DNA from 4 places in the Bacillus sp. ISL-46 genome. Region 1 is predicted to be linked to each of the others. Evidence: riboswitches for the same ligand, from Rfam matches in the RefSeq annotation. Region 1 holds a riboswitch; each other region holds the start of a gene.
What was found. A riboswitch is a leader RNA that binds a small molecule or an ion and turns the genes downstream of it on or off. The one in region 1 is predicted to bind cobalamin.

Region 1 (3,995 bases):
TTCCCATAGTAATCTAGCAATTTTATATAAATCACTATTCGCATCGGGATCGCTTCCGCCCCGTCCTAACAAAAGGACAGCCGTATCGTCTTCGATGGATTCTAAATTCTCGCCAATTTCCATTAATCTCGTTTTTAGAATTTCAAATGTTTCCTCATGAACACCTATTGGCCGGCCATAAGTAAATTGAACAAGTGGATATTTATTCTTTGCCTCATCAATAGCTGCTGGAATATGAATTTTGGAGTGTCCTGCTTGTAAGAGCATGATTGGAATCACGACAATATGGTCGGCTCCTTTCTCCACACACAGATCGATTCCTTGATTAACGGTTGGTCGTTCAAATTCTAAAAAGCACGTCTCAACCAGGAAAGAATCGTCCCAAGTCTTTCTCATCTCACCGATGAACTCGCGAACCTGCTGATTTCCCTCTTGATCTCTGCTCCCATGCCCCACAAATAAAATTGCTTTCAAAATATTTCCTCCCCTTTGTTTGTAAATGCCTACCTGCCAATTGACCTAGACTTCTTCCCATTACTCCCCGCAAACAGCCGCTTCGATTTTAAGGTTAGGTGTGATATCCTGGTACACAAAACCTTGAACCTCTTTGACCCGTTTAAAAAATTTATAGAAACGTTCATTTGGATAGGCCTTTTGTTTGTACTCTTGAACAATCCCCTCTATGACCCCGACAATTTGGTCCGGTGCGATTCCTTCCGCTACGATTTGGCCGGGATGTGCCGTTCTTCCGGCTACCTTTGCCCCTAAAAATAAATCAAACGCTCCCTTACGGTAGACAATGCCAATATCCTCTTTTACGGCTCCATAACAGGCCATGCCGCAGCCATTCACACCTAGTTTCAATTCTTTGGGGAGTTCAATGCCGCCAAGTCTTTCCTGCAGCTCATCGGCATAAGGGATGGAATCCTTCTTTTCTCCGTCACAAAAATCACAGGCTTTTACGGTTAATACGTCACCAACAGGAGCAATCAAAAAGTTGGCCGCCGCTAGTTTTTCAACAATCTCATCAGGCTTTGAGGTTAAAATTTGCAGCTTCATAAAATGGTCTTGTGTGTATTCCATGACACCTTCTTCTCCGACAATTTCGGAAAGAATGACCATTTGAGTCGCGGTAAATTTTTTATTGGCGACTCCAGGGCTGACCGCTACCTCAAAAATAGATTGAAAATCTTGCTTCACCAATAAACCTTGGGATGGTCCATCGTTCTCACCAAGGATCATTTGCAAGGCTTCCTCGGCCAGCTCTCTTGGCGACTCTTTCACTGAGGTTGGGGTGACTAGTTCCTTGTTTACCGGTGTTACATCTTCCATTTGCTCCAGTGCCCATGGTTCGGCTTCCTTTTGCAGTCGCTGATGCGGTTTCAACGGCTGAATTGCCTGATTTAATGTATACTTCCGCTGATAACCGCGCGGAGTGATGATCAAGCCGTCGTAGAAAAATGTGGAAGAGTTGCCAATTAAAACGGTGGTTAACATGCCAATTTCATGTTCGAGCATCTCTTGTAAATTGGTTAAGACGATCTTTTGACTATCACGGTAAGCACTCTTTACCAATCCTACAGGGGTTTCTGGCGAGCGATATTTTAGTAGAATTTTTTGAGCTTCCATGATCTGCCGTGTTCTTCTCCCGCTTTTTGGATTATATAAAGCAATCACAAAATCAGCTTGAGCGGCCGCTTCGATTCGTTTCTCGATTATGCTCCAAGGTGTCAAATGGTCACTTAAGCTGATCGTACAGGCATCATGCATGACCGGCGCGCCTAATAAAGAAGCACAGGAGTTGATGGCAGAAATGCCAGGTACCACCTCCACTTCTACCCCTGAGTCTTTTTTCCAGCCTTTTTCGATTAGCACTTCGTAAACCAGTCCTGCCATTCCATATACACCGGCATCACCGCTTGAAATGACGGCTACCGTGTAACCGAGTTCGGCCTGTTTCACTGCCTCCTGGGCCCGGCTCACTTCTTCTGTCATTCCTGTGCTGATGATTTGCTTTCCAGCTATTAATCCCTTGATTAAATCAACGTAGGTTTTGTAGCCGATGATGATATCACTTTCTTCGATGGCTTCTTTTGCCCGTCCGGTGATATGTTTTTCATCACCGGGGCCAAAACCAATAACTAATAATTTGCCTTTCACACTATTACGCCACCTTCCAAAATTTCAAACTAGAATCCAGATACTATCCGCTGTTAAATCTTTTCTTTAACAGCTTTTTGTACTCCTTCGATGCATTCCGACCCTTCTGGCTGTATGAATCCTTCTTCGGAATATTCATAGATCGCATGCTCCTGAAGGCAATGACCTTCCGCCAGATGACGCCTTACAATCGTAGCTCCCACTTCTGGCGTCACGTTTTTATACCAGGTCCCGTCTGGATAAACGATAGCAACGGGAGCGTCCTTACATCTCCCATTGCATCTCGTTCTTGTTGTATGTACGAGTGAATCTAAGTTTAAATTGGTGATTTCATTCCGAATCGCTTGTGTCGCTTCCTCCCCACCCTTTCTCATACAGCTGCTGCCGTTGCAAATGAAAACATGGTGTTTCGTCCCTTGTAAATTCCAAGTAGTCATGTCACACTCTCCTTTTCGTTTTTTACGTAAAAAAAGCACCCCTATGGACATAGGGGTGCAGAATATATACACACAAAAAAATAGCGGTGTATGATCAGCACTTCTACCTATGTTCCCGTAGGTTGATGGAAGTTATTAGGTAAAGGCAGGTCTCCTGACTTAGGTTCATCATTCCATTGCGTCTTCCCGAATTCCTTCAGTGACATCTGCAATGAACTCCCCATACAGTGGCGGGTACCGTGACGGATTTAAACCGTACTTCCCAATTAAGCACATATTCGTGCACCTATCCTAATCTATTCAATTGTTAAAATGGCTTGTTCCTTCTAAAGCTAAACTATGAGAATTAAAAATGATTTAGAATCATCAAAACGAAAAAAATCCGTTCAACATTAGTTGAACGGATAAAACGTCAGCACAAAGAAAGTTAATAAATAATCCTTTTTGTCCAAACGTTCCATCTTCTCAACCCCCGAAGAAATCGAAACTTAAAAAGCTAAGACAGGTCTCCTGACTTGTGTTTCTTCCTACTTTAGACCCTTCCCGAATCGTCAATAAATAAACGGTCCAGTGGTTTGTCTATTTCGTCCACACTTACAGTTGCGGGGACAGTTCTGGCCTTTCACCAGATTCCCTATTAAGCCCTAAGGCATCTTAACTAATAGTTAACAAATTCATATGTAATTTTAAGAGATAATAATTATACTAGTCTAACAAATAGAATATTTCAAGTGCTTTTTTAATTCCCTTATATTATTTTAGGGGATCGGCATAGCTATCGGATTTGAAAGGCTCGATAAAACGATGGTTTAAAAATTAAAAATTTTTATTCCTTTCTGATTACAAAAGGGTGTCCCTATTTTTAAGGACACCCTAGCTAATTTTTGATTAACAATTATTCCATTAGGCCTCTTATGTTAGGTGAAAAAGTTTTTGTTCATTTCTTTTATTAAAAGGTCCAATTGTTACATCTCCCCACCAAAGGTGGCCACTGTCTGTCTGTCAGGACCAAACTCCTGACCATTCCATTTCAATACAGTTTGTACATATCCCAGACTGTCCGCATTATACCTGCCAGCTATCCTTTGATACGCTTCGAGTTCATATCTATTATCCCTGTTAAAATCAATCGGGTATAAACCAGACAAAGGATTCACCCACCCATTAATAGGAGCCCTTAATATTCCTTGGGGGTTATAGATTTCCGATAAATATTCCTTCCCCTTATAAATAAGGTCAAGAATATACTTTTCTCTAAGACGATAACTGATTACCTTTGCTTTGTATTGATTTTCATATGTCACATCGTACTTATAGGAATCATTGAATGCATCTGAATCAAATATTTGTCTAATTTGACCGTTCATATAAGAAAAAATATACGCATAGACCGTGCCG
Region 2 (3,995 bases), on a different contig from region 1:
AGGGAAGCTGCCAATGGTTGTGGTTGGGTAATCCGGTAAATGTAATGCCTCTTTCTGCAAAGGCTGGCGTTCGTTAAACGTCAATGGACGGGTAAAATGCTCTGGCTTTACTTGTGATACCAGCTCTTTCACACGTGCATTTTTCCTCGCCTTATGCTGCTCTAATGCTTCAGTCGCTATCATACTTTGTGATACGCTCTTATTTCCAGTCCAGTTCTCGTCACGAAAATAGGATGTGATATGTGCTAACTCAACAATTTTCTCATCGGCAAATGACAAAGCATTTGTTAATGTCGCATCTAGACGCGTTTCAGCCTTCGTCGTCACAGGTACATGCTGTAAACTACATGAAGACTGAATCCAAGCTTCTTTTACCCCGCTTAATGATAAAATAGCTTTTGTATTCATTGCTTTTTCAGCCAAATTCGCCCGCCAAATATCACGTCCATTTACGATACCAATTCCTAATACTTTGTCTTGTGGGAACCCGTGTTTTCGAAGTGAAGCCATATTCTCTTCGGCACCATGTATGAAATCAAGACCAATCCCTGCAACAGGTAATTGAGACAGCTCTTCATACGCTGATAGTCCTTCAAAATAGGTTTGCAACATGATTTGTGCAGCCGGTACTTCTTCTGCTAACTGTTTGTAAATTTCTTGCACTAGTTTTACATCATCTGCTGTTAGGGAAAGGGTTAGTGCTGGTTCTTCCACTTGAATCCACTGTGCCCCAGCCTCTACAAGTTGCTGGAATACTTGAGCATATAACGGTAAGAGTTTTAAAATAAACAATGCTTTGGTTTTGGCATCGTATCCTTTCGTTAATTTAACAAAAGTAAAAGGACCGATTATTGTAGGCTTTGTAATAAGACCTAATTCCTCTTTGGCCTCTTCAAAATAATCTAAAATGTAGTTTTTGGTTAATTGTAATGACTTGCCTTCATACTCAGGTACAATGTAGTGATAGTTTGTGTTAAACCACTTTGTCATCTCACAAGCCACAACATGGCTTGCCCCACGGGCCATTTCATAATAAGTGGTTAGATCGACTTCACTACCTGTCCACTTATAACGATTTGGGATCAATCCGAACATTGCCGCATGGTCAAGCATACGGTCATAAATGGTAAAATCCCCAACTGTTAGTAACTCTAAGCCTAATGATTGCTGGCGCTTCAAATTATTCAAGCGATTCGTTTTCATCTCGAAAATAAATTGCTCCTCTGATATCGCACCCTTCCAAAAAGATTCTACACAACGTTTCCACTCCCGATTATCACCAATGTACGGGTAACCAATAGCAGTACTTACTAAATTCATTTTACATTCCTCCTGTTTTAAATTTACATATTCCCAAATAGAACAAAAGGCGCTGGAGCTGGATTCAGAGAACTAGTTCACGTTATCCAAAATAAATGATTTGATAATCTCCTATACAACAAAAAAGCCATCTCCACAAAATGGAAATGGCTTTACAATCAAGTTAAAGGTATGCTTATAAAAATATGCATAAACATCGCTGCTCATAACTCGTTTGTCGTACAAATGACTGTCACCACCTATTTCCACGTAGGTATCTGGTGTGTACTAGAATTTGGCAGGTCTCCTGGCTTATCATCATTGCTCCTCACACCTTCCCATCATTTGACAGTGGTATTTGTGATTCACTCCGATTTACAGTTGCGGGACAGCGACGGAATTACACCGTTCTTCCCTTTTAAGCCAAGCCTTAGCTTGGCACCAATTCTTACACGATATGTAATTTTCACTAACTATAGCATATTAATAATATGAAGTACATAATTTTCTGAAAAGTATTCAGCATGATTATATGGTCATATCAAGATGTTGCTGGGTTATACATCCTTTTATTTCTTTTGGTCACTTTGTTTGCTGGGTACTTACCACAAAAAAGCATCAGGGTTTCGAAAAAAGTCCCACCGAATCATGGCAATGATCTTTACGGTTATATTTCTAGTCCATATGCTTATTCCTGTTTGATATTTAAAATCCACATTAATGTATAAAAAATCTGTCAATCCCCGAAGTTTGTATAATTTTGTTAATTATATAAAAGGGCTAGATGCCATTGGCTGGTTTCTCCCAGACAGCATCTAACCCACTATTCATCTTAGTCCCTTTATCCAGTGTGATTTAAAGGTTTTTTAATACAATCTTCGCGACCGCTTCCACATGCGTGGTCATCGGAAACATATCGACCGGCTGCACTTCCACCGTTTTGTATCCTCCGTCCTCCAATATCCGTAAATCTCTTGCTAGGGTGGCTGGATTACACGATACATAAACGACCTTTTTCGGTTTCATCTCAATAATGGTCTGCAGCAAGGCCTCGTCACAGCCTTTGCGCGGCGGGTCAACAACCAAAACATCGGCGACATTACCTTCCTTATACCACTTTGGTATAACAACCTCCGCTTCCCCTGCAGCAAACTCTGTATTCGTCATCTCATTTAACGCTGCATTCCGCTTAGCATCCTCTATTGCCTCTGGAACAACTTCTACGCCGAATACTTTCCTTGCTTTTTGTGCTAAAAATAGAGAAATCGTTCCGATTCCACAGTAAGCATCAATGACGCTTTCTTCACCGCTAAGGTCCGCATATTCAAGCGCCTTATCATATAACACCTTTGTTTGAACAGGGTTTACTTGGTAAAAGGACAGTGCAGAAATGGCAAATTTCACATCCCCGATATAGTCATAGATGACTTCATTCCCCCACCAAACTGTCGTTTTTTCCCCCATGATGACGTTTGTGCGCTTCGAATTGACATTATGGACGATTGACTTTACCTTCGGGAGCCGCGCAACAATTTGCTCAACCAGCTGATTTTTCTGAGGAAGATCCGCCGTCCTCGTGATAATTACTACCATGAGCTCTCCCGTCTGCTGACCATAACGAGCCATAATGTGTCTGAGTACACCTTTATGAGATTCCTCGTGATACGCACGAATCCCTAGCTCGCTGCATATTTCCTTTACCGTCTGAACCGCTTCATTAATTTCAGGCAATTGAATGACACTCTCATTCGTATCAACAATTTCATGGCTCCTCGGTCTATAGAAGCCAGCAATCAATTTGCCGTCCTTCTCTCCAACAGGTACCTGGGCTTTGTTGCGGTAATGCAAGGGATGGTCCATCCCCAGAATCGGATGAACAACAACATCCTCCAGTTTACCGATCCGTGTGAGCACCTGACGGACCTGGTTTTCTTTATATTTCAGCTGACCTTCATAGCTGATGTGCTCGAGCTGGCAGCCGCCAAATTTATGGATATCACCGCTCTCAATATCGACTCGGAACGGGCTTTTTTCATAAAGCTCGACCAATCGCCCAAAGCCGTACCCTTTGCCTGTCTTAATCACCTTCACTTTTGCCTTTTCGCCCGGCAGTCCGTTCGAGACAAATAACGGGTACCCATCAACCTTGGCCACACCCGCTCCGTCATGGGTTAAATCTTCAAAAACTACATCTATGTAATCATTTTTATTAACCGGTACTATTCTGCTCATACGTTTCTTCCTTTGCTCGTTTTGACTGCTAAGATTGTAACACAAAGCATGACTGATTGCGAAACCTGTTAATGGACAAAAGCCTTTTTTTCAATAAGACTACGAAAATTGTCAGAATATTTTTGTTTTCAAATATAATAAAAGTGTATATGATTAAAACAATCTCATTTTTGGGAAGGAGAGGATATTGATGAAGATGCTAAAAAACCTTTCCATTCCGTTACTCCTTGCCTTCCTTACTTTCACCTTTATCCATTTTTCCTACTCACTTCCTCACTCCCACGCTAATATCAAAGCCATCATCAACGTAGATGATGGAGCGGTGAAAGACCAATGGAACGATGAAAAAAAGCTGCCCGTTGTTATACAAACTCACTTTATCCTTACGATCATCCTTTCAGCAGCACTAACTCCACTGATTTATTTGTTCATAAGTTTTCACAAAAGCTTTATTTTTCTCATTC
Region 3 (3,995 bases), on a different contig from region 1:
AAATCTAACAATTCCTTTTGATACGACAAATCCAAATGGTTAGTGGGTTCATCTAACAATAGTATTTCAGGCTCTTGGGCCAAAGCTTGGGCGAGAAATACTCTTTGTTTTTCACCGCCTGATAATTCCTGAATATTTTTATTTTGGAATCTGGAAACACCAATTTGCTTCATTACTCGTTGGACAACCTCTTCATCGGCTTTACTCCAGGTTTGAAACAACCCCTTTTGATGTGCATAACGGCCAAGCGAGACGGTCTCTTTTACGGTGTATGAGAAAGATTGTGATGAATGTTGTGAAAGAACGGCAATAATTTGGGCCAGCTGTTTTGCTTTGTATTCCTGCAGCCGTTTCCGATTGATAAAAATCTCACCCTTTTGGATTGGTAAAATTCCACTAAGCATTTTTAAAAGGGTTGTCTTTCCACTTCCATTCGGCCCCAATATCCCGAATAATTCTCCCTTTTCCACATCAAAAGAAATGTCTTTCAGAACCGCTTCACTCGAGTATCCACCGGAAATCTGTTGAACACTAAGCATCCTTTAACCACTTCTTTCCGTTCTTTTTCTTTGGAGCAGGATTATTGCAAATACCGGTGCACCAATTAAAGCCGTGATGACACCAATGGGTAATTCTGTAGGAGATATGATTGTTCTTGAAATTAGGTCAGCTAAGATTAAAAAACCGCTTCCTGTTATGATTGATAACGGAAGGAGGTGCCGGTGATCGGGACCCCATAATAATCTTGATAAATGTGGAATCACTAGCCCGACAAAACCAATGGTACCTGACACCGCAACTGCCGCTCCTGTTAAAATAGAGCCAGCTGTTAAAATAATTAGCTTTCTTTTTTGAACATTGACCCCTAAATGCTGTGCCCGCTCTTCACCAAACGACATGGCGTTTAGTTCCTTTGCATTAAAAATCAGCAGGCCTGAGCCAATGATAAAAAATGGCAAAATGATCTTTATGTACTCCCAGCCTCTCATCGATACACTTCCTAATAGCCAGCCAATAATTTGCCTCAACTCATCTCCAGTAAGCGCAATCATCAGCGAAATAATTGCCCCTAAGAAGGAGCTAAAAATTATCCCTGTTAAAATAATCGTTTCCACTCTCATCGAACGCTCTATTTTACTGGCGAAAGTAAGGACTAAAAAGATGGTTAAAAAGGAAAATAAAATACTTAGCAATGGTAATGTGAAGGAACCAATAAAAGGAATAGATAGATGGAAAAACAGTGTCAACACCGCTCCAACTGACGCCCCGGAGGATACACCCAATGTATAAGGATCTGCTAACGGATTTCTTAGCAGACCTTGGAAGACTGCCCCTGCAATAGCAAGAGAAGCCCCGACAAGACCAGATAAAATCACTCTAGGTAAGCGAATGTTAAGGACAATACTTGAATACATAGGGTCAATTGTCTCCAATGAAATAACCCCAAATAATTTAGCACTGATAATCTTAATAATTGTTAAGATTGGAACCGAAACTGTTCCAATTGAAATCCCTAATAAAAAAGCTAGAACAAGGAACATTCCAGCTATTATATAGGCTAAATATTTATTATTTAAAAATCTCAGGATAGACAGCCTTTGCAAGATCTTCTACTCCTTCAACGATCCGAGGGCCTGAGCGAGTCACGCGATCAGAATCCACATCGACTACATGCTTATTTTTTACAGCGTTGACCGTTTCCCAGCCCTTTCTAGTTAAAACTTGTTCCGCCGGATTTTTGACATAGTATCCATAGGTAGTCAGGATTACATCTGGATTGCGTTTAATCATCGCCTCTTGATCAATTTTAATCCAGCCTTCTTGATCATTTGCGATGTTTTCCGCATTAATTATATTTAGCATTTGATCCATAAAGGTATTCTTGCCAGGTGTATAAATTTCTGGAGCGGGTGAAACTTCAACTAATACCTTTTTCTTTTCTTTTATTTCCCCAGCCTTTGCTTTAATTTCGGCCAATTTATCCTTCATCCCTTTAATCATCTCATCGGCTTTCGCTGTTTCACCGGTAGCTTTCCCAATCATATCAATGGAATCATAAACTTGGTCAAAATTTTGCGCATCATTAACAACCAAAACGGTAATTCCAGCATCTTTAAGCTGCTGAAGCCCTGCTTCAGAATTATGAGCGGACGATGCATGTGCTAGCACTAAATCTGGTTTTAAGGAAATGATTTTTTCTAAGTTTATTTCCTGTCCGCCGATTTTTTCTTTTTTCGTCGCTGCTTCCGGATAATTATCGAAATCAGACACTCCCACCACTTCTTTGTCAAGTCCTAATGCAAATGCAATTTCTGTATTACTTGGAATTAGTGAAACGATCTTTTCAGGTTTCTTTTCGATGATAACTTTAGTTTTGGCAGCATCAGTAAGTGTAACTGGATAGGTTATTTCCGCTGTTTTCTTTTCTACACTAGTTTTATTTTCTTCGTTAACTTCGTCTTTCTTTTCAGCACATCCTGCTAAAACTCCTACTGTCAATAATACTACTAACAGCAATGAATACAATTTTTTCATTTTTCTCCCTGCTTTCTGTGTAATTACCTTATGTAACAAAAAATAATTCCTCTTGTGCTAAACACAATTGCTTGGATAACAACAAAAAAACATCTCCACACTGTTAATGGAGATGTTGGTATGATTAGATTCAATTACTAGTGAAAAGTAAAAGGAGTCTAGCCTTCAACACCTTCCTATCCTCGTAGGTTTATTGGCGCACAAGAATTAGGCAGGTTTCCTGGCTCATGATCATCGCTTCCTATGCCTTCCCATCGAATTCGACAGTGGCACCATATAGGTTGCTCTCATTTACAGTGGCGGGACCGCGTTGGCTTATACCAAACTTCCCTTTTAAGCTGAAAATCTTTCGTAAAGATTTAGCACCTAATTTTTAAAAATATTTTTTGTTAAATTCATTATAGAAAAGGTGGAATGATTTGTATATGTTTTTTGCAATAATTTTATAGTTCAATCGTTCTGCATAAATTTGCCATTTCAATAGCTGCCGATGCTGCGTCCCAACCTTTATTACCTGCTTTTGTTCCGGCACGCTCAATCGCTTGTTCAATAGAATCCGTGGTTAACACTCCAAAAATGACCGGAATGCCACTACTTAAATTAATTGCGGAAACCCCTTTTGCCACTTCATTACAAACAAAGTCAAAATGTGGAGTAGAGCCGCGAATGACTGTGCCGAGCGTGATAACTGCATCATATTTTTTGCTATTAGCCATTTTTTGGGCAATTAATGAAATCTCAAATGCACCTGGTACCCAGGCAATATCTACGTCTGTCTCACTGACGCCATGTCTTTTAAGTGCATCCTGTGCACCGCCTAATAATTTACTTGTAATGAATTCATTAAAACGTCCAACCACGATTCCAACTTTTAATCCTGAGCCAACTAAATTTCCTTCAAAAATATTACCCATGAGTATGCCTCCTAAATTTGTTTTAAACTTCCCGCTTAACTAAGTTTTCCTTGTTGTTTCGGTATTCTACTAAATCTTTAATCGTTATCATTTTAATGTTTAGCTTATCAGCAATTTTACGCAGTTGGGGGACACGTGCCATCGTGCCATCGTCATTCATGATTTCACAAATGACACCAGCAGGCTTGGCACCGCATAAAATTGCAAGGTCTACAGCTGCTTCTGTATGCCCCGTTCTGCTCAAGACTCCGCCTTTTTTAGCAATTAGCGGAAACATATGCCCTGGTCTTAAAAAATCAGATGCTTTTGATTCCGGGTCAACCATACTCAACACCGTTGCTGAACGTTCAAATGCAGAAATGCCAGTGGTAGAAAATTTATGGTCAATGCTTACGGTAAAAGCTGTTCGATTTGGATCCGTGTTCTTGGAAACCATTGGATGTAAGTCGAGCTTTTGAGCTAATGCCTCGTCAATGGGAACACAGATTAGACCTCTTCCGTGAGTGGCCATAAGATTTATAACCTCAGGCGTTGCTTTTTCAGCAA
Region 4 (3,995 bases), on a different contig from region 1:
ACGATATTGCCCTCTTCATTCTGGTATTCGTTTACAATCGTCGTTGCGGACATATTTTGAGCAATTTCTGTACATAAATTACTGCAGTAAATAGAAGTTCGGCCCTTACCCAATACATGCTTATTCGGATTTTGCCTGTTTACTTCATCACGATAGAACATGTATGGTGTTCCTGTTTCTAATTGAGCAACCATGATTCGTGTCATAATATCCATGGCACGGTAGGTTTTACGAGGAAGAAGCGGGTTACCTGCGGCCTCTTCATATTTCTCGGTAAATAATTTAACATCCGTTTCATCATAAAAATCCTCAAGTCCGAGAAGGTTCCCTTTTTCATCCTTCCAGCCCATAAATTGTTTTACTTGATGGGGACAAAATGTATGCCACTGCCCAATACTTCTTCCATCCTCATCTTTCTCTTCTAATTTTTTCATAAATAGGTCTGGTATCGTGACACCCGTGAAAATGTCATGGGCCTTACGGCGTTCATCCCCATTATTGGTTTTCAAATCGAGAAAACCGTTCATGATATCTTTATGAAATAAATCTAGGTAAACCGCAATGGCACCTTGCCGTTGACCTAACTGATCAACACTGACAGCTGTATTATTTAACAATTTAATCCATGGCACAATTCCGGAAGAGTTTCCTTTGAATTTCTTAATATCGGAACCAAGGGCACGAACTTTACCATAATAAATCCCTATACCACCGCCATCCTTGCTTAGCCGAGCAATATCCCAATTATTTAAATAGATGCTATCAAGGGAATCATCTACTGTATCAATAAAGCAGGAGGAAAGCTGACCAAAGCTTTTGCCTGCATTCGCTAAAGTGGGGGTAGCAACCGTCATATATAAATTACTAAGTGCCCAATACGCTTCCTTTACAAGTTGGAAGCGGATGGACTTCTTTTCATCCTTCATAATCGTCATGGCAATAATCATGAACCTCTCCTGCGGGAGTTCATATACATTTCTATTATGATCTTGAGCCAGATAGCGATCCGCCAGTAAAAATAACCCTATGTAATTAAATAATAAATCTTTATCTGGATTTATCTCTTTTGCTAGTTGCTCGATTTCATCTTTGCTATATAAGCTAAGTAAATTATGAGAATATATCCCGGTATCAGTCAATTCTTTTATTAATCTATAAAAATCTCCATATTTTAAAGAACGATTATAGCCTCGATTTTTTGCTGACTTTCTATATAATTCATTCAGATACAAACGGGCAGCGACAAATGTCCAATTTGGTTGGTCTATTGCAATTTGATTCACAGCATATAATAAGGCTTGGTGATTAGCTTCCCCCTCTGTTTCATCCAGTTTACTAATTTGCTCTTTAAGCTCCGTAGTATCTATCTGATATTTTTCTGAAACTTGATTAATAGATTCTAATACGTAATTAAGTTCTGCTTGAATCTCCTTAGTTATCATTACATTTCCCCCTATAATAAAAAAAATCCGCTCAACGGTAATTGAGCGGATGAAACGATACACTACAAAAGGAATAAAAAAATCCAATGCCTCCTGTCGCCACCGTTCATCTTCTCAATCCCCGAAGAAGTTGAAACATCTTAAGAAAGACAGGTCTCCTGACTCATGCTTCTTCCTACTTTGAACCCTTCCCATATAAGTACCTAATAGATTAGACATTTCTTATACAGTGGTTTGCTCATTTCGTCAGCATTTACAGTTGCGGGGGCAGTTCTGGATTTACACCAGATTCCCTATTAAGCCACAATGGCATCGTCTCTTAAGGTTAACACAATATATAGTTTGATTATTATTTATTGAAACAATATATAGTGAATCGATTAATTTAAATAATAGTATAGTCACCAAAATAATTCAAGTCTATTATTAAATAAAAATGAAACCTATCTGGCCTGACACCTTTTTTTAAAACACCAAGGATGTCACTGAACCCTTTGTATTCTATTTTGAATGCCATAAGTGAACGGTTTTGGCTGGGCTTTACTGAAGTTAACTAATGCATCAAGGTCAACGGGTCCGACTTCTTTGTTTTTAGCTTGAGTAAATACAGTAAATCCATCTCCGCCTCCAGAAAGAAAAATATTCGCTGTCACAGAATAGGATTTATTAGGATCCATTTCCGTGCCATCTGGAAGCTTGGTGCTCACTACCCTTTGCCCTGCTGGTTTATTTGGATTCCAAGTATAGCTTAAGCCAGAAATCTGCAGCATGTTCGTTTTTGTTGCCCCCCACTGCTGGTTAAGCAATTCTCGGATTTGCTGTCCCGTCATCGACATTTTGACAAGGTCATTATTAAAGGGCTGTACCGTGTAAATTTCTCCCCAGGTGATATCGCCAGGATCAATATCGGCTCGAATGCCGCCAGGATTCATAAAGGCTAATTCGGTATTCAACGCTTTCCTTTGTGCATCCGCAATGAAATCGCCAAGCACTGACTCACCATTTTCATTTTGCTTGGCCGTCAGACTTTCAGATGAAGAGCCAACAACTTGATTAACTATCGGTTCTATTTTTGCTTCATATCCTTCTATCATTTTCTTTATTTCGGGATCGGGCTCGATTCCTTCTTGAAAGGTAGTTACAATCTCAGCTCTTTTTGAGACAATATCCTTTGTTTTAGGATCTATCTCAAGATCAACATCAGAGAAAGCAGTTCCATAGGAATAGGATTGAACAACTAGTTTATTGTCAATCGTTGCGTTCATATAGGCATGGTTATGGCCGCCGAAGATGATATCCACTTCATCGTCGACCTGGTTTGCGATATCGACAAGCTGCCCTGCTGGATTTTCTCCGTTTGTACCTGAAGTGCCTGGGTTATGGGCTAAAACGACAATCGACTTTACCCCTTGTTTTTTCAACTCCGCTACATTCTGATTAATTGCTTCTACTTCATCCGTGAATTTTAATCCTGCCACACCGCTAGGGACAACAAGCGTTGGAGTCTCAGTAGTTACCACACCGATAAAACCAATGGGCATCCCATTTACTTTGATCACTTGATAAGGAGGCAGAATCGTTTTTCCTGTTTTCTCATTGACTACATTGGCAACAATCCATGGGAAGTTTGAACCTGCAAAATTGCCAGTTTTCGGATGTGTTCCCCCTTTTATGAGGCGCATCAGTTCCGTTAAACCTTCATCAAATTCATGATTACCAACAGTACCGATGTCAAAACTCAGTTTGTTCAAGATCTCGATTGTTGGTTCATCCTGTAAAAGGGCCGAAATTGGAGGGCTGGCCCCAACCATGTCTCCATCTTCAACCAATAGCGTATTTTTATTTTCTGCTTCACGCTGTTTTAAATAGGCTGCTAAATAATCGACCCGACCGGCCGGTTTCCCGTTAACTTTCCGAGTCACATTTAATTGGCCATGCAAGTCATTAATCCCTAATAGTTGGACCTGAATGAAACGATTATTTGCGGCCGGTGGCTTTCCCTTTTTGGGATTGACCGTTTCTGGACGGTTGGATTTATGTCCATGATATTCTTCAGATAACCCTTGATCTTTTCCTATAGTTGGTTTCTGTCTGCTAACCTCTACAACTTGAGGCTTAGTAACAGTTTGAAATTGATTATCCATATCCCTTAGGGCACGAGCTGAAGCACTTTGATATCCCGTTATCGCCACCAGTGCTAGGATCGTTAAGGAAAGAAGCGTTTTTTGAAACAATTTCATACTATTCCTCCTACAATTTTCTAAAAGAACCAAAGGTATTTTTCTCCTTGTAGGTTAGGAATATGCAGAAAAGGCACCAAAGAAGTTTGGTGCCTGACACTCATTATTGTTTGACTATCAGACTTTGGTAGGTTGAGGATGTCCTTACTTCGATGGTTAAGGTTCCCTTTTTATAGATGGATTTAATGATAAATGGGGCACCGGTGGTATTCTGAAATTGAAAGTCCGGTCCACCATAAGATACGGTTGCATCTCTGCCAGCAGGTACATACCCAACCGACAAGGAATGGTGATGTTTTTCAATATAACTAAC

Region 2: linked by a shared signal. The riboswitch ahead of metE (5-methyltetrahydropteroyltriglutamate--homocysteine S-methyltransferase) and the one ahead of J7E67_RS03355 ((2Fe-2S) ferredoxin domain-containing protein) in region 1 are both predicted to bind cobalamin.
Region 3: linked by a shared signal. The riboswitch ahead of J7E67_RS05170 (ABC transporter substrate-binding protein) and the one ahead of J7E67_RS03355 ((2Fe-2S) ferredoxin domain-containing protein) in region 1 are both predicted to bind cobalamin.
Region 4: linked by a shared signal. The riboswitch ahead of J7E67_RS30255 (ribonucleoside-diphosphate reductase subunit alpha) and the one ahead of J7E67_RS03355 ((2Fe-2S) ferredoxin domain-containing protein) in region 1 are both predicted to bind cobalamin.

The regions. Positions count from the first base shown of each region.
Region 1 is NZ_JAGGQR010000009.1:10,114-14,108, reverse strand. Features, by position in the region: gene J7E67_RS03365 (sirohydrochlorin chelatase) at 1-474, opposite strand, end outside; gene cobJ (precorrin-3B C(17)-methyltransferase) at 535-2,160, opposite strand; gene J7E67_RS03355 ((2Fe-2S) ferredoxin domain-containing protein) at 2,214-2,597, opposite strand; cobalamin riboswitch at 2,725-2,902, opposite strand; cobalamin riboswitch at 3,081-3,269, opposite strand; gene J7E67_RS03350 (VCBS repeat-containing protein) at 3,563-3,995, opposite strand, start outside.
Region 2 is NZ_JAGGQR010000046.1:13,034-17,028, reverse strand. Features, by position in the region: gene metE (5-methyltetrahydropteroyltriglutamate--homocysteine S-methyltransferase) at 1-1,320, opposite strand, end outside; cobalamin riboswitch at 1,580-1,760, opposite strand; gene rlmD (23S rRNA (uracil(1939)-C(5))-methyltransferase RlmD) at 2,155-3,531, opposite strand; gene J7E67_RS21830 (hypothetical protein) at 3,722-3,995, shown strand, end outside.
Region 3 is NZ_JAGGQR010000010.1:180,729-184,723, forward strand. Features, by position in the region: gene J7E67_RS05160 (heme ABC transporter ATP-binding protein) at 1-539, opposite strand, end outside; gene J7E67_RS05165 (FecCD family ABC transporter permease) at 543-1,604, opposite strand; gene J7E67_RS05170 (ABC transporter substrate-binding protein) at 1,570-2,535, opposite strand; cobalamin riboswitch at 2,729-2,920, opposite strand; gene ribH (6,7-dimethyl-8-ribityllumazine synthase) at 2,979-3,449, opposite strand; partial or broken gene ribB (3,4-dihydroxy-2-butanone-4-phosphate synthase) at 3,475-3,995, opposite strand, start outside.
Region 4 is NZ_JAGGQR010000105.1:3,148-7,142, forward strand. Features, by position in the region: gene J7E67_RS30255 (ribonucleoside-diphosphate reductase subunit alpha) at 1-1,442, opposite strand, end outside; cobalamin riboswitch at 1,574-1,775, opposite strand; gene J7E67_RS30260 (bifunctional metallophosphatase/5'-nucleotidase) at 1,925-3,682, opposite strand; gene J7E67_RS30265 (VanW family protein) at 3,786-3,995, opposite strand, start outside.